DNA from 3 places in the Bradyrhizobium sp. S3.2.6 genome. Region 3 is predicted to be linked to each of the others. Evidence: predicted binding sites of a transcription regulator. Region 3 holds the regulator's gene; each other region holds the start of a gene.
What was found. Region 3 encodes LexA, which represses DNA repair genes until DNA is damaged. Its sites were predicted from a motif close to TGTTCNNNNTGTGTTCNG; they were not measured.
Positions count from the first base shown of each region.

Region 1 (5,590 bases), on a different contig from region 3:
GATCCGAAGATGCGCTGGTGCAGGACCCCGTGGGCTGCAAGGCAGCCTTCAAGGTCGAGACGTTGCGCTGCGCCGAAGGCAAGAGCGGCGATCAGTGCCTCACCGACGCGCAGATCAAGGCGGTCGACACGCTGCACGCCACCTACAAATTCCCGTTCACGCTCGCCAATGGTCTCGACGATTATCCAGGCTGGGGCGTGTCGGGTGAGGATACGCCGGCGATCGGACCGACCGGCGGCTGGATGGCGTGGTGGCTCGGCGCCGCGCCGCCAGCGCAGCCGCCCGCGCCCAACAACGGCATCGCCTGGATCTATGGTGCCGGCGGCATTCAATACGTGTTCGCGCGCGATCCCAAGCTCGACGTCACCACCTACAAGGTGGAGGACCACAAGGCGCGGCTGCTCGAGGTGTCGGCACTGATGGATTCGACAGATCCCGATCTCAGCCGTTTTCGCGCCCGCGGCGGCCGGCTGATCATGCTCGAGCATATGGCGGACTACGCGCAGAGCCCTTATGCCGGCATCCGCTATTTCGAGAGCGTCGAGCGCAAGCTCGGCAAGGCCGAGACGGCGGAATTCGCGCGGCTCTACACCGCGCCCGGTGTCGACCATGTCGGCTCCGGCGCGCCCGCCAATGTCGACATGCTGAGCGCGCTGGTCGACTGGGTCGAGAAGGGCACGGCGCCCGGCGATCTCGAAGTCACCGAGCAGAAGGTCGAGGCGCCGTTATTTGCGGTCACACGCGCGATGCCGCTGTGCCGCTGGCCGGCCTGGCCGCACTACAAGTCCGGCCCCGTGACGGAGGCGGCGAGCTTCACCTGCGCGCCGTAGGGACAATGCGTGCTGAGCGCGATGGCGGTGGAATCACCCCGCCGCCATCGCCTGTGCGCCGCCAAGCAATTGCGCATTGAGCCGACCGCCGGAGAACAGCATGTCGTCGAGCGCCTCGTCGATATCGGCTGACGTTACCGAGTTGCCGCCATCGCGCGCCAGGCTCGCCTGGGCCAGCCGTCGCATTAATTCCTTGATGAATGCGCAACTCGTGCCCTCGCTGCGGCGTGCCGCCTCCGTGATGACCGCATCGTCGAGCGGCAGCCCCTTGCCGTAGAGCCGGACCAGCTTGCCGCGGCCCTGCTCGTCAGGGAGCGGCACTTCGATCGCCTGATCGATCCGGCCCGGGCGGCCGGCGAGCGCGCCTTCGAGGTCCTCTGGCCGGTTGGTGGTCAGGACGAACAGGATGTCTGCATCCTCCTTCAGTCCGTCCATCTCGTTGAGCAGCTTGTTCAGCATCGATTCTTCACACGGCCCCATGTCGTCGCGATCGCGGGCAATGAGATCGACGTCCTCGATCACCACCATCGATGGCTGCAGCAGGCGCGCCAGGCTCATATAGGCGCCGAGCAAGCCGATCTGCTCCGCGGTGATGATCAGCGTCGTATGACCGGGCAAATGCGTCGCGAGATAGCGGATCGTGTGGGTTTTGCCGGTGCCCGGTGGGCCATACAGCAGGATGCCCTTCCGGGTGGACTGGCCAAGCCGGCGCAATTGATCGCGCGTGCCGACGAAAGTCAGCACGTTGCGATCGAGTAGCCGCAGGGTCTGCTCGGGCAGGATCACATCGTTGCGCGCGACCTCTGGCAATCGGTGCACGGTGATGCCGCGCGAGCGACCGCGATAGTCGGAGTCGGCATCGAGCGAGAGGATCTTGCCGCGATAGGTTCGTGCGGCCTGCACGGCCTCTTCCAGCTCGCTGAAGCACTGCTGGACCAGGGCTGCGCCTGCGGTGCCTGACGGCACCAGGATCTCGATCCGAATTCCCGGCTCGCGGCTGTATTCGCGGTGTGCGCAGAGCAACACCGCATAACGGAGACCGTCCTGCTGGCACAGCCACAGTCCGTTATCCAGACACTTGACCGGGCTCTTCTCGCCGACGTCGACGTCGGAATATTGCAGCGGGGCGATCGCGACCGCATAGCGGCCGCTCTTGAGAAGGCGCGAAATCGACAGCGTTTCGTAGCGCTGCTCCTCGTTCAGCCCGAACAACCGGATGGCTTTGCCGAAGAGCCGGTCGATCGCGGCCTGGACATCGACCCGCATGTGGCCGGGAAATTGGCGGATCGTGGTCACGAGTTTGCTGCGCGCAGTGCCGGCAAAGTGCCAGTCAAGGACGTCGCAAGCAAACTCGAAATTCTCTTCCTGTCCGCTTGCGGGCTCATCCGCTGCACGCATGCATTCGCTGCAAAGCGAGATTGTGCGATTGCCGATCCGAACGTCCGTCTGTCCCTCGGGCTTGCCGCAGAGTTCGCAAGGAGTCTTGATCGCCTCGAGCGTGACCTGCAGTTTGTGGCCGGCCAGTGTGATGGATTTTTGCGCGGACTTGAGAAGAGCCTCGGCGACGGGTTGCGGGTAAGGGCCGCAAACTCCCTTTTCCTTCTGTTCGATCTGGGTGATTAGCGCAGCCGCTTCACGCTCCGATTTGCCGAAAACCTGACGGAGCAGATCCATCACGAATTGGTCCGGCGTGTCCTCGTCACTATGAATGACGAGTTGGGTCGGCTGGGTTTCGCCACGCATACTATTCATCACCAAAGGCCTCCGGAACAATCTATGATTGAACGGAACGAATAGGGAACACAAAAAGAAGCGGCCGTCAAGCGTGACGGCCGCGGCAAATTGCAATCGACGGGCGAACCCTTAATGGGCACCGCCCCCGCCGGCCGCCTTCACCCGCCGCGTCAGCAGCACTGCGATTGCGGCCAGCACCAGCACCACGCCGATCACCGCAAAGGTGTCGGAGAAGCCCATCACCAGCGCCTGGCGTTTCACGGTCTTGCCGAGCGCGATGATGGCCTGCTCGCGTGCGGCGTTGGGGTCGGGGACGCCGTGCGCCATGAAGTAATCGGTCGTCTGGGCGATGCGGGCGCGGACCTCCTCACGGCCGAGCGTGACGGAATGGCCGATGATGTTGGAGTGGAACTGCTCGCGCTTGGTGACGATGGTCGCCAGCACCGCTGTGCCGATGGCGCCGCCGAGATTGCGCATCATGTTGGAGATGCCGGAGGCGGCGGGCGCATCCTGCGGCGCGACGCTGCCGAGGCTGAGCGCAGACAGTGGCGTCAAGGTGAGGGCCTGCCCCACCGCGCGCACGACGTTGGGGATGAAGAACTGATCGCCTGAGTAATCGAGCGACATCGTGATGTTCATGAAGGAGCTGGCGGCGAACAGCAGCAGGCCGACCGCTGCGATGTAGCGGGTGTCGAACCGCTGCATCAGCTTCGGCACCAGTGGAATCAGCAGCAGCTGCGGCAGGCCGGTCCAGGCCAGCACGTTGCCGATCTGCTCGGCATTGTAGCCCTGCACCTGGCCGAGATAGGCCGGCAGCAGATAGACCGAGCCGAACAGCGCGAAGCCGAGGAACACCGCGGCGATGGTGCCGACGCCAAAATTCCACTGTGTCAACAGACGCAGGCGGAGCAGCGGCTTCTCGACCACGAGCTCGATATAAATAAACAGCGACAGGCTGACGGCGGAGATGACGGCGAGCCGCACGATGAAGGGCGAGCCGAACCAGTCGTTCTTGTTGCCTTCCTCGAGCACGGCCTGGAGCGAGGCCAGGCCGACCGCCACGGTCGCGATGCCGAACCAGTCGCCCTCGCGCAGCAGGGCGAGATTCATGGGCTGGCGCTCCAGGGTCGCGAACAGGATCGCCACCATGACCGCAGTGGGCAGCACGTTGACGAAGAAGATGGTCTGCCAGCCGTAATTTTCTGTGAGATAGCCGCCGATGGTCGGGCCGATTGCAGGCGCAAAGGTCACCGCGAGGGAGAACATGGCAAGGCCGATCGGCTGCTGGCCCTTCGGCAGCTTGGTGAAGACCAGCGTGAAGGCCATGGGGATCAGCACGCCGCCGAAGAAACCCTGAAAACCGCGCATCGCGATCATAGAGGTCAGGTCGTGGGCAAACGCACATGCGACCGAGAAGGCCGCAAACAGCGTCGCGAAGCCCAGCATGACGTTCCGGAACGAGAACACCCGCGACAGATAGTCGGTCAGCGGGATCACGATGATCTCGCCGATCAGGTAGGACGTCGAGATCCAGGAACCGTTGTCGACACCGGTGCCGATGCCACCCTCGATGTTGAGCAGCGAGGCGTTGGTGATCTGGATGTTCAGGATCGCCATGAAGGCGCCGATCATCGCCGCGAAGACGGCGATCCAGACCGTGGCGCTGGCGCGGTTCGGATCGACGGCGACGCGCTCAGGCGTCGCGGGCGATGTTGCGGGCGTCGAGATTGAGAGGCTGTTTGACATGGCACGACCCTCCGGAAACAAGCTTCGCTTTAGATGTTGCTTGGAGCGTCGTTGCCGCTTGCGCGGCCGGCGCTGAACGGGTTGCGATCGTCGGAATCACGGACATGCCGGGCCGCAGCTCGATGGCAGGCTGCGTTTCGGCATCCAGCGCGATCTTCACCGGAATGCGCTGCACGATCTTGGTGAAATTGCCGGTGGCGTTGTCCGGCGGCAGCAGGGCGAACTCCTGGCCGCTGGCCGGCGCGATGGAATCGACATGACCGTGCACCACCTGGCCCGGGAACGTATCGACCTCGATCTCGACCAGCTGTCCGGCGCGGACGTGGGTAAGCTGGGTCTCCTTGAAGTTGGCAACCACATAGGCGCCTTCGGCAGGCACGATCGACATCAGCTGCGTGCCGGCCTGCACGAACTGGCCGACGCGGAGCGTACGGTTGCCGATGACGCCGTCGATCGGGGAGACGATCGTGGTGTAGCCGAGATTGAGCTCGGCCTGACGCTGGAGCGCGGCGGCGCGGGCGGCGGCTGCGTTGGCTTGCGCGATCTCGGCCTTCAGGAGCTCGACCTGCTTGAGGGCGGACGCGAGATTGGCAGTGTCGCGCTGGATCGCTGCGTCGGCGCCGGCGTTGCGCGATTGTGCCTGCTGTGCGTTTTGCACGCTGCCGTAGCCTGTCGCGGCGAGATCCGTGTAGCGCTTGTTCTCCTGCTGCGCGAAGGTCTTTGCGGCAGTATCGACATCGATGGTCGCCTTGGCTGCGGCGATCACCGCATCCTGAACCTCGAGCTGCGCCTGCTTGCTGGTCACCGTTGCATTCGCGGCGGCGACATCGGCCTTGGCCTGGTCGAGCGCGACGCGGAAGTCGCGGTCGTCGATCCGGGCCAGCACCTGGCCTGCCTTCACATGCTCGTTATCGCCCGCCAGAACGCGATCGAGATAGCCGCTGACTTTCGGCGCGATCGTGGTGTTGTCGGCCTTCACATAGGCGTCATCGGTGGAGACGAGGAAGCGCCCGACGGTCCAGTAGTCGTAGCCGTACTGGCTGGCGCCCGCGAGGGCGACGACCGCCACACCCGCGAGCAAGAGCTTGCGAAAACTGAGCTTTTGGCGGCGGACCGGGGGCGGTACGGCAGGCAGGATGCTCTCCGGCGGAAGGGTTGGAACAACGGTGGATTCGGACTTGGACGGGGTGGCGTGCACGGTCATGGCCGGCTCCCTGAATTAGGAAACTTGACGATTTCCAAAATAGAACTAACGTTGGGATAGTCAATGGAATGACAGG
Region 1 is NZ_JBEPOS010000018.1:127,001-132,590, forward strand. Features, by position in the region: gene ABID58_RS27050 (tannase/feruloyl esterase family alpha/beta hydrolase) at 1-830, shown strand, start outside; gene ABID58_RS27055 (ATP-dependent Clp protease adaptor ClpS) at 864-2,582, opposite strand; gene ABID58_RS27060 (MDR family MFS transporter) at 2,694-4,310, opposite strand; gene ABID58_RS27065 (HlyD family secretion protein) at 4,258-5,514, opposite strand.
Region 1: the regulator LexA is predicted to act here: its motif matches at 2,616-2,633, upstream of ABID58_RS27055 (ATP-dependent Clp protease adaptor ClpS).

Region 2 (5,590 bases), on a different contig from region 3:
ATTTTCAAGTACGCCGAACGCTCGTCGGAGGAGGTCTCGACATGGCGCAGGATCGCCAGCGAGATCACCTTGTCACCCTCGCCTAGTGCAATGCCGCGCACGCCCATCGAGGTGCGCCCTGTGAACACGCGCACGTCGGTGACGGGGAAGCGGATGCACTGGCCGCCGGCGCCGGTCAGCAGCACGTCGTCGCGCTCGGTGCAGATCTGCACGTCGACGATCGCTTCATTGTCGTCGAGCTTCATCGCGATGATGCCGGAGCGGCGGACGTCGACAAAGTCTGACAGCTTGTTGCGCCGGACGTTGCCGCCGGTGGTCGCGAACATCACGTCAAGGTTGCCCCAGGTCGATTCGTCCTCGGGCAGCGGCATGATGGTGGTGATGCGCTCGCCCTGCTCCAGCGGCAGGATGTTGATCATCGCCTTGCCGCGCGCGTTCGGCGCGGCCACCGGCAGCCGCCAGACCTTCTCCTTGTAGACTTGGCCACGTGACGAGAAGAACAGCACCGGCGTATGCGTGGAGGCCACGAACAGGCGGCTGACGAAATCCTCGTCGCGGGTCTGCATGCCGGCGCGGCCCTTGCCGCCGCGGCGCTGGGCGCGATAGGCCGACAGCGGCACGCGCTTGACGTAGCCGGCATGGGACACGGTCACGACCATGTCCTCGCGCTGGATCAGGTCCTCGTCCTCGACCTCGCCTTCCTGCTCCATGATCACGGTGCGGCGCGGCGTGGCGAACTCGGCCTTCACCTCGGCGAGCTCGGTCTTGACGATCCCCAGCACGCGCTCGCGCGAGCGCAGGATGTCGAGATAGTCGGCGATCTCGCCGGCGAGCTTGTCGAGCTCCTCGCGGATTTCGTCACGGCCAAGCGCGGTGAGGCGCTGAAGGCGCAGGTCGAGAATGGCCCTCGCCTGTTCCATCGACAGCCGGATCGTGCCGTTCTCGCTGATGCGGTGGCGCGGATCGTCGATCAGCGTCAGCATGTCCTCGACGTCCCGGGCCGGCCAGTCGCGCGACATCAGGGTGTCGCGCGCGGTGGTCGGGTCAGGCGAGGTCCGGATGACGCGGATCATCTCGTCGATATTGGCGACCGCGATCGCCAGGCCGACCAGGATGTGGGCGCGATCGCGCGCCTTGGCGAGCAGGTACTTGGTGCGGCGCGTGACGACCCGCTCACGGAAGTCGACGAAGATGGCCAGCAGGTCCTTCAGATGCATGATCCGCGGACGGCCACTGTCGAGCGCCACCATGTTGACGCCGAAGCTCGTCTGCAGCGGCGTGAATCTGTAAAGCTGATTGAGCACCACGTCCGGCACGGCGTCGCGCTTCAATTCGATGACGACGCGGTAGCCGTCGCGATCCGATTCATCGCGCAGGTCGCCGATGCCCTCGATCTTCTTTTCCTTGACCAGCTCGGCGATGCGCTCGACCATCGTCGCCTTGTTCACCTGGTAGGGAATCTCGGTGATGATGAGCGCCTCGCGCTCCTTGCGGATGGTCTCGATCGCGACCTTGCCGCGCATGGCGATCGAGCCGCGGCCGAGGTGATAGGCGGCGCGGATGCCCGCTCGTCCGAGAATGATGCCGCCGGTCGGGAAATCCGGTCCCGGCACGATGTTGATGAGCTCGTCGATGGTCAGCGCGGGGTTATCGATCAACGCGACGCAGGCGTCGATGACCTCGCCGAGATTATGCGGCGGGATGTTGGTCGCCATGCCGACGGCGATGCCGCCGGCGCCGTTGACGAGAAGGTTCGGGAACTTGGCCGGAAGAACCGACGGCTCGGTCTCGTTGTTGTCGTAGTTCGGCTGGAAGTCGACCGTATCCTTGTCGATATCGGCCAGCAGAGCGAGCGCCGCCTTCGTCAGCCGTGCTTCGGTATAACGGTAGGCCGCCGGGGGATCGCCGTCGACCGAGCCGAAATTGCCCTGGCCGTCGATCAGCGGCACGCGCATCGAGAAGTCCTGCGCCATGCGGACCATGGCGTCATAGATCGACTGGTCGCCGTGCGGGTGATACTTACCGATGACGTCGCCGACCACGCGAGCGGATTTGACGTACTTCTTGTCGGGCGTGTGGCCCTGCTCATGCATCGAGTACAGGATGCGGCGATGAACCGGCTTCAAACCGTCGCGGGCATCGGGCAGCGCGCGCGCCACGATCACGCTCATGGCGTAGTCGAGATACGACTTCTTCATCTCCTCGAAGATGGAGACGGGGCGAATATCCGAGCGCTCCGGCTCGTCGCCGGGCTTCTTGTTGTCGTCGTCGGCCAAGGGAGAATCCGGTGAGTTTTTATCTGGGAATCATATAGCGTATCGAGGCTCTGATAACCACTCTTGCGAGCCCTTGGGAAGCGGTTTTTCCGTTTGTTTTTCCAGAGACTTACGCGCTTCTCGCCATCGTCGTCAGTGGCGCCGGAACGAGCCGCCTGGAACCACCAGTTATGCCCCGAAAAACACCTGGTGCATGATGCGCCCGGGCACCAGCGTGAACAGGCCAGCCACGACCAGCGCGCCGGTAAACAGCAGGATCATGATGCGGCGGTGATCGGTCACGCGGTGGGTGTGCGCCCGCCACACCGCGAGCGGCAGCATCACCAGCGTGAAGATCGACAGCAGGTGGATCGGGCCGAACGGCCCGACCATGCGGATCTGGTGGATCCAGAACGAGGACGCGGCCACCACGGCCATCAGCGCCACCCAGATCCAGCCGAATGTCCGATGCGGCAGTGTGCCTTTGGGCGCGGCGAACTGGACGAGACCGAGCACGAAGGCCGCCATCGCCGCGAAGGCATGCAGCGGGATCGCCGGAGCGGCATCGAGCAATGGCGCGAGGCTCATGGGGCGCGTCCTCGCTTGGAGCCGGACGCCTCAGAACGGGATATCGTCGTCCATGTCGTTGCGGCCACCACCGCCGCCGGCGGCAACCTGGCGGCGCGGTGCGCTGCTGACGGGACCGGAGGAGCCGAAATCGCCGCCCGGCTCGTCGCCGAAGCTGCCACCTCCCCCGCCACCGCTGCGGCCGTCCAGCATCGTCAGCGTCGAGTTGAAGCCCTGCAGCACGACTTCGGTGGAGTACTTCTCGACGCCGGCCTGATCGGTCCATTTGCGGGTCTGGAGCGCGCCCTCGATGTAAACCTTGGCGCCTTTCTTCAGGTACTGCTCGGCGACCTTGCAGAGCCCTTCATTGAAGATCACGACGCGATGCCACTCGGTCTTTTCCTTGCGCTCGCCGCTGTTCTTGTCGCGCCAGGTCTCCGAGGTGGCGATGCTCAAATTCGCGATCGGCCGCCCGTCCTGGGTGCGGCGGATTTCCGGATCCTTGCCGAGATTTCCGACCAGAATGACCTTGTTGACGCTTCCCGCCATCGCCGCTCTCCACTCCGAATGCCGCTGAATTTAAAAGGCGCGCCCGCACTGCCGCCTGTTGGGCCGACCCTATACGCTTACGAGCGCCGATCGACCCGCCGCGCCCTTGGTTATCCCCACATATAGCATCAGCCGAGCATCTGTTCCAGATTTGTTCCTGCGGAATTTGACCCCGAACACGCGCGCACGCCGCTACCCAGGGGCAGCTATTCATCGTGCGATGAATTGGAACCCTGCCGAGTTCCGTCAGGGCATGAAAAGCGCTTAACATTCATCAAGTTAGGTGCACTTCAATTGACCCATGACTGTTGCATTCCGGCGACGGACTCGACCTCCAGATTGCACTACGGTTGCCTCGGAATTGGTTCTTATGGGCGTCGCGCCTGATTGAACGCTTCGGGATTATTGAAGCGGACGACACTGGGGAGACTGCAATGAAGAAAATTCTGTTTGGCACAATTGGTATCGTTGCGTTCGGCCTGTCTGCACCGGCGAGTGCAGCGGATCTTGCGGCGCGTCCCTACACCAAGGCGCCGCCGCCGGTGGCCGCCGCCATCTACGACTGGAGCGGCTTCTACATCGGCATCAACGGCGGTGGCGGCTCGAGCCACAAATGCTGGGACAGCGTTGTCTTCGGCGGCGGCGCGCTCGTGGGCGGGGAGGGTTGCCACAACGCCACCGGCGGCACGGTCGGCGGCCAGGTCGGCTATCGCTGGCAATCCGCCAACTGGGTGTTCGGCCTCGAAGGCCAGGGCAACTGGGCCGACTTCTCCGGCGACAATGTCAGCGTTCTCTTCCCGGCCCAGCGCAACCGCTCGAAGATCGACGCCTTCGGCCTGTTCACGGGTCAGGTCGGCTATGCCTGGAACAATGTGCTGTTCTACGTGAAGGGCGGCGGTGCCGTGGTCGCCGACAAGTTCAACGTCTACACCGCGCCCGGCTTCGTCGGCGCTGGCGCTCTGCTCGCGTCCACCAGCGATACCCGCTGGGGCGGCACGGTCGGCGCCGGCCTGGAGTTCGGCTTCGCCCAGAACTGGTCGGTGGGCGTCGAGTACGACCACATCTTCCTGGGCAATCGGACGCTTACCCTCAATGCACCTGGGGGCATTGCATTCCAGACCGACCGCATCAGCCAGAATGTGGATATGGGTCTTGTCCGCCTGAACTATCGCTTTGGCGGCCCGATCATCGCAAAATACTGATATCCCCTGATTTCATTGGGAGATGGAAGGCCGGCCTCGCGCCGGCCTTTTTTGCTGCGAGTTCCCCCGGAGGGAACTATAGGTCAGCGGCAATTACATTTTGCATCTGTTGTGACTTTTGAGAGACACAACTTGCGGCTTCAATGATGTAAGCCGACCCAAGTTGGACAACAGCGTCCGATGCTGCTTCCGACGCACGGAAGCCCAAAACAGAAACTGGGACTGGGATTGTTGAATATGAAGAAGATTTTGTTGGCTTCGGCCTGTCTGCTCGCCCTCACTGGCGCCGCTTCGGCTGCCGATCTGGCGGCTCGGCCCTACACCAAGGCTCCGGTCGCCGTGGCCTCGGTCTACAACTGGACCGGCTTCTACCTCGGTATCGTCGGTGGCGGCGCTTGGGAAGCCGCCTCTGGTGACCCGAAGATGAAGGGTGGCTTCGTTGGCGGCACCGCCGGCTACAACTGGCAGACCGGCAACGTCGTGTTCGGTATCGAGGCTGATGGCGCCTGGGCTGACGTCAGCGCTACGGCGACCGGCGCGACCCTCGTCCCCGGCTTCGGCGTCGTGACCGCGACCGCCAGCTCGAAGACCGACGCGATGGGCACCGTTCGCGGCCGCATCGGCTACGCCGTCAATAACGTCCTGTTCTACGGCACGGGCGGCTACGCCTGGATCGACAACAAGATCACCCTCTCCGCACTCGGCCTGACCGCGTCGGACAGCAAGTGGCACTCCGGCTGGACCGTCGGCGCCGGTGTCGAAGCCTTCTTCGCGCCGCAGTGGTCGGTCAAGGGCGAGTACCTCTATCGCAGCCTCGGCGGCGAGAGCTACTTCTCGGGCACCCTGCCCACCGGCACGCTCAACTTCCACACCGTGCAGGTCGGCGTGAACTATCACTTCAATGGCCCGGTGGTCGCGAAGTACTGATCTTCGCCACCGACGTCACATCGTCACGAAAGGCCGGCCTTGCGCCGGCCTTTTTGTTTTTCGCGGGGCGTTCTGGCCGAGCTCCTACTG
Region 2 is NZ_JBEPOS010000012.1:34,266-39,855, reverse strand. Features, by position in the region: gene gyrA (DNA gyrase subunit A) at 1-2,276, opposite strand, end outside; gene ABID58_RS21185 (DUF2306 domain-containing protein) at 2,445-2,843, opposite strand; gene ABID58_RS21180 (single-stranded DNA-binding protein) at 2,874-3,371, opposite strand; gene ABID58_RS21175 (outer membrane protein) at 3,806-4,573, shown strand; gene ABID58_RS21170 (outer membrane protein) at 4,811-5,500, shown strand.
Region 2: the regulator LexA is predicted to act here: its motif matches at 3,513-3,530, upstream of ABID58_RS21180 (single-stranded DNA-binding protein).

Region 3 (5,590 bases):
TGTTTCCCTGGGTGCCGATCGCCTTCGGCTGCGGCATCGCGCTCTACTTCGCGGCCGATCATGAGCCGGTGCTGTGGGTCGTTGCCACGACGACGGTGGCGCTGGCGCTCGGGACGGTGTTGTTGCGGCGGAGCCGGTGGTTTGCACCGGCGATCATGATCGCGGCGGTCGCGGCCGGCTTTGCCATGGCAACCTGGAAGACGGCGCGCATCGCCCACACGGTGCTCGCAAGGCCGCTTTATTCGGTGTCGCTGTCGGGCTTCGTCGAGACCCGCGACATCCGCGAACGCACCGACCGTTTCGTGCTGCGCGTCACCGCGATGGAGGCGCAGCGCAGCGACGTGAAGCTGGAGCGCGTCCGCCTCTCCGTGCGCAAGGGGACGGCGCCCGACGTCGGCAGCTTCGTGCAGCTGAAGGCGCGGCTGATGCCGCCGCTCGCGCCGTTGCGGCCGGGCAGCTACGATTTCTCGCGCGACATGTTCTTCCAGGGCATCGGCGCCTCCGGCTTCGTGATGGGAGCGATCACGGCCGTGGCGCCGTCCGATGCCGGCGGCCTGCAACTGCGCTATGCGGCGGTGATGCAGGGCCTGCGCGATGCGATCGACGCGCGCATCCGCGCCGTGCTCGACGGCGACAACCGCGCGATCGCGACTGCGCTTTTGACTGGCCGGCGTGATGCGATCACCACGCCCGTCAACGATGCGATGTTCATCTCGGGCCTCGGCCATGTTCTGTCGATCTCCGGTTACCATATGGCCGTCGTTGCCGGCGTCGTCTTCTTCGCGGTTCGCGCGCTGCTGGCGCTGATCCCCGGGCTGGCGGTCGGCTTCGCCATCAAGAAATGGTCGGCCGCCGCGGCGCTGGTCGCGTCCGCGTTCTATCTGCTGCTCTCGGGCGCGGAGGTTGCGACCCAGAGGTCGTTCTTCATGACCGCGGTGGTGCTGATCGCTGTCATGGTTGACCGCCGCGCCATCACCTTTCGCACGCTGGCGGTGGCAGCGCTGATCGTGCTCGCGGTCGCGCCGGAAGCGTTGGTGCATCCGAGCTTCCAGATGTCCTTTGCGGCAACGCTCGGCCTGGTGGCGCTGGTGCAGATCGGCATGCCGAACCTGTTTGCCTCGCCCGATCACTCGACAACCGCGCGCATCGCGCTGTGGGGCGGCCGCGAGATCGCGATGCTGTTCATGGCCTCGATGATCGCGGGGTTTGCGACCACGCCCTATGCCGCCTTCCATTTCCATCGCGTCACGCCCTATGGCGTGCTTGCCAATCTCGGCGCGATGCCGGTGGTCTCGGCGCTGGTGATGCCGGCCGGGCTGTTGGGATTGCTCGCGGCACCGTTCGGGCTTGACCGCGTGTTCTGGTGGTTGATGGGGATCGGTATCGACTGGATGGTGGCGGTCTCGCGATGGGTCGCGGCGCTGCCCGGCGCGATCGGCCACGTCAGTGCCTTCGGCACTGCGCCGCTGATCGCGGCGAGCCTCGGCCTCGTCCTGATGGGACTGCTACGCACGCCGCTGCGCTGGTCGGGCGCGTTCGTGCTCGTGGCGGCAATCGTCTGGGGTCTGTCGGTCCGGCAACCCGACATCCTTATCGCCGGTGACGGCCAGAGCGTTGCCGTGCGGGGCAGGGACGGGCAGCTGCACCTGATCAGGACGAGCAAGGACAGCTTTCTGCTCAAGGAGTGGCTCGCGGCCGATGCCGACTCTCGCGATCCCGGCAGCGTCGCGCTTGCCGATGGTGTGTCGTGCGACGAGTCAGGCTGCGTGACGCCGCTTGCCGACGGACGCATCGTTGCGCTGGCGTTGCGCATTGACGCGCTGGGAGACGATTGCAGCCGCGCGGCACTGGTGGTGACGGCAAGGCCCGCGCCGCCGGATTGTGGTGCGATGGTGGTCGATCGGCCACGTCTCGTGCGTCAGGGCGCGCTGGCGCTGACGCCGCGTGGCGACGGCTTTGCGATTCAGGCGGTAAAGGCGAGGGGCGCAAACCGCCCCTGGTCGCCGGCGGCGGCCGGCGATGGAGATTTCGAACAGACCCTCATGCCGCGGTCGGCAGCTCCGCGCTCCAAAGACGCAACGCCGTCTGACGCCGACCTGCAGGCCGATGACTGAGATCGACGGCTTAGCCGATCGGCAGGCGCGGGGACGTGGAGCGGCTGTCGGCGACCTGCGGCTTGTGCTCGCGCTCGCCGAGCGGCTGGGTCACGGGCAGTTGCAGCACGGTTGCGCGCTGGCCTTCGACCAGTTGCGTCACCAGGACGTATTTGCCGTCGGGGAATTCGATCGCGTCGTGATGGCGGTCGGGAATATGCGGATCGACCTTGCCGAACTTGCCGACGCGCGAGTTGATGGTGCGCGTCCAGATCCAGCGATTGTCGTAGCGGACGTTGTCGGCGAAGGCGAGCTCCGTTCCCGGTAGCAGGCAAACCGCGACGGACATGTCGGCTTCGGAGGCGAAGCCGCGCGTCGAGGTGCCGCGGAACGTTGTCGTGACGATCGTCTCGCCAACTTCTGCGGGACGCGTCGCGACGGCATGCAGGCTATAGTCACACATCGGGTGCTCCTCAATCAGGATAGAGCACCCGCGCCTCTGTCTCGGAGGCGCAGGCCCCTATCAGAGTGGAAGCTCATCTTATGCTTGTTTGTGGGCAAATCTGCGGCTCGCATCAGCAGAGCGCGATCACATTATCTTTTTCAAATGCACGAGGAACAAAGCCTGCTCCCGCGCATTCGGTGAGCGCGTTGCTTCAGCGGCCGGCTGGCGCTGACCAGCCCGAATATTGCCAAGCCGGCTGCGCGACGGCGTTACGGGCATTGCGGAATTGCTCGGTCGTTGCGCGCGGTGCTTTGCGAGCGTGGTGCTGCGGCTGCGCAGCCAAGGCTTGCGAGCCCAAGGCTTGCGAGCCCAAGGCTTGCGACCCCAAGGCTTGCGACACTAAGGCCTGCGACGCTGATACTGCGATCAGCGTCATCGTGACGGTGCTCAAAATGATCTTGCGCATGTTGGTCTCCTCGGTCTGGCAAAGGCCCTGCGAAGCAATGCGTGCTTCGTTGCGGCGTGCCGAGGATGTAGCGCTGGAGAAGGGGCCGGATAATCTGTGCAAAACCAGAAAGACTACCCAGCCGGAGCGGACAATCGTCCGCTCCAATCGTTGATTGCGCTCGCCGATAGCGACGCGATCAGTACTTCCGGTACAGCCCGATCAGCTTGCCCTGGATCTTGACCCGGTTGGGCGGCAGGATGCGAACCTCATAGGCCGCGTTGGCCGGCTCGAGCGCGATCGAGGCGCCGCGACGGCGGAAACGCTTGAGTGTCGCTTCCTCGTCGTCGATCAGGGCGACCACGATGTCGCCGGTATCGGCGCTCTCGTTGCGCTGGATCAGCGCCATGTCGCCATCGAGAATGCCGGCCTCCACCATGGAGTCGCCGCGCACTTCGAGCGCGTAGTGCTCGCCCGAGCCGAGCATGTCGGGCGGGACGCTGATGGTGTGGCTGCGGGTTTGCAAAGCCTCGATCGGCGTGCCGGCCGCGATCCGGCCCATCACGGGCACTGCGACTGGACGCTCACCCTCGTCGGCCGGCAGGCTCGACGCCGGGCGCACCTTGCCGAGATTGCCCTCGATGACGCTCGGCGTGAAGCCGCGGCGGCTGCCAGCGGCGGCCTGGAGTTCGGGCAGCTTGATCACCTCGATGGCGCGGGCGCGGTTGGGCAGGCGGCGGATGAAGCCGCGCTCCTCGAGCGCAGTGATCAGGCGATGGATGCCTGATTTCGAGCGCAGATCGAGCGCATCCTTCATCTCGTCGAAGGAGGGCGGCACGCCGCTTTCCTTCAGGCGTTCACTGATGAACCGCAGGAGCTCGTACTGTTTGCGCGTTAACATCTCGACCAAAATCCCCCGGTTGATGTCGTTCGATTCCGAGACGCTGAAGTCAGCAATAAGCCGCTACACGCTCGAAACAAATCATGAACGGACACTATATGTTCGATACATGTTCCGCAACTGCTTAATTTACCGTGAACGCGGCAAAGTTCGCGGAACGGTTGCGAACGCCGCGCTCAAACGAGCAGTCGCAGCACCTCGCAGGGCGCTCCCGCTTCGGCCCTCGGCGCGAACGGGGCGCGCACGAGAAGTGCCTGTGCCGCAGCGAGATTCGCAAGCAGCGAGGAGTCCTGGTGATTGACGGGAAGGGCGATCAGCGTGCCGTCATCACGCACATCCAGGCGGGCGCGCAGATAGTCCTCGCGCTGGTCATTGGCGCCGACGTCGCGGCCGAGCACGGCGCGTTCGCGGCGGTGATGAACCATCGAACGGCCCGACAACGCACGAATCAGCGGCACCATGAACAGGAAGGCGCAAACGTAGGATGACACGGGATTGCCGGGCAGGCCGATTACGCGCATCGCCCCGAGCTGCCCGTTCATCATCGGCTTGCCCGGCCGCATCGCGATTTTCCAGAACGCCATCGAGGTGCCTTCGTCGCGGAGCGCCTGCTGCACCAGATCGTGGTCGCCGACCGAAGCGCCGCCCGTCGTGATCAGGATGTCGGCGCCGGATTCGCGCGCGCGGCGGATGCCGGCGGTGGTGGCGGCAAGCGTGTCGGCGGCAATCCCAAGGTCGATGGTGTCGGCCCCCTCGCTGCGAGCGAGCGCATGCAGGGCGTAGCCGTTGGAATAAACGATCTGGCCATGACCAGGCGTCGTGCCCGGCATCACCAGCTCGTCGCCGGTGGCAAGAATCGCGACCTTCGGACGGCGGCTGACCGCCAATTGCGGGTGGTTCATGCCGGCGGCGAGCGCGAGGTCGCGCTCGGTCAGCCGCGCGCCTTTGCGCAGCAGCACGTCACCCTCGCGGAAGTCGATGCCGGCAGGGCGGATGTGCCGCCCGGCGATGGCGGCCTCCTTGATCGCGATGCGCTTGCCGTCGGCGACGGTGTCCTCCTGGATCACGACCGCATCGGCGCCGTCGGGAACGACACCGCCGGTGAAGATTCGTACGGCTTCGCCGGCGCCGACAGTTCCTGCAAACGGACGGCCGGCAGCGACCTCGCCAATGACGTTGAGCTGCGCATCGACCCTGGCGGCGTCGGCCGCGCGGACGGCATAGCCGTCCATCGCGGACATCGCCAGCGGCGGCTGCGTCCTGCGCGATGCGACGTCGCGCGCGAGCACGCGGTGGAAGGCCGCATCGAGCGCGACCGATTCCTCGGGCAGCGGGTCCGCACCGGCGAGCACGGCAGCGAGCGCATCGGAAACCGGCATGAGGGCCACGGCTGAAAGCTCCTGCTTGGCAACGCGACAATCTGGTCGCGGCCAGCGTTCTAGCCGACTGGGGCCGTTGAGGCAAAACGGATGTGCATACGCACGGATGCAGCTATTTCTGGAGCAAAAGCCGCACCAGCTCGGCCTGTCGCCCCACGCCGGTCTTGTCGAAGATCTTCGACAGATGGCTGCGCGCGGTTCCGTCCGCGATGCCGAGCCGTTCGGCCGTGGCTTTGCGGCCGCCGCCCTTGACGATCTCGAGCGCGAAGGCCGCTTCGGCACGGGTCAGGCCGTAACGCGCGCGTAGGGCGTCGAGTCTTGATCTCG
Region 3 is NZ_JBEPOS010000028.1:77,341-82,930, reverse strand. Features, by position in the region: gene ABID58_RS32945 (ComEC/Rec2 family competence protein) at 1-2,114, shown strand, start outside; gene ABID58_RS32940 (hypothetical protein) at 2,125-2,556, opposite strand; gene ABID58_RS32935 (hypothetical protein) at 2,750-3,004, opposite strand; gene lexA (transcriptional repressor LexA) at 3,183-3,884, opposite strand; gene ABID58_RS32925 (molybdopterin molybdotransferase MoeA) at 4,061-5,272, opposite strand; gene ABID58_RS32920 (helix-turn-helix transcriptional regulator) at 5,376-5,590, opposite strand, start outside.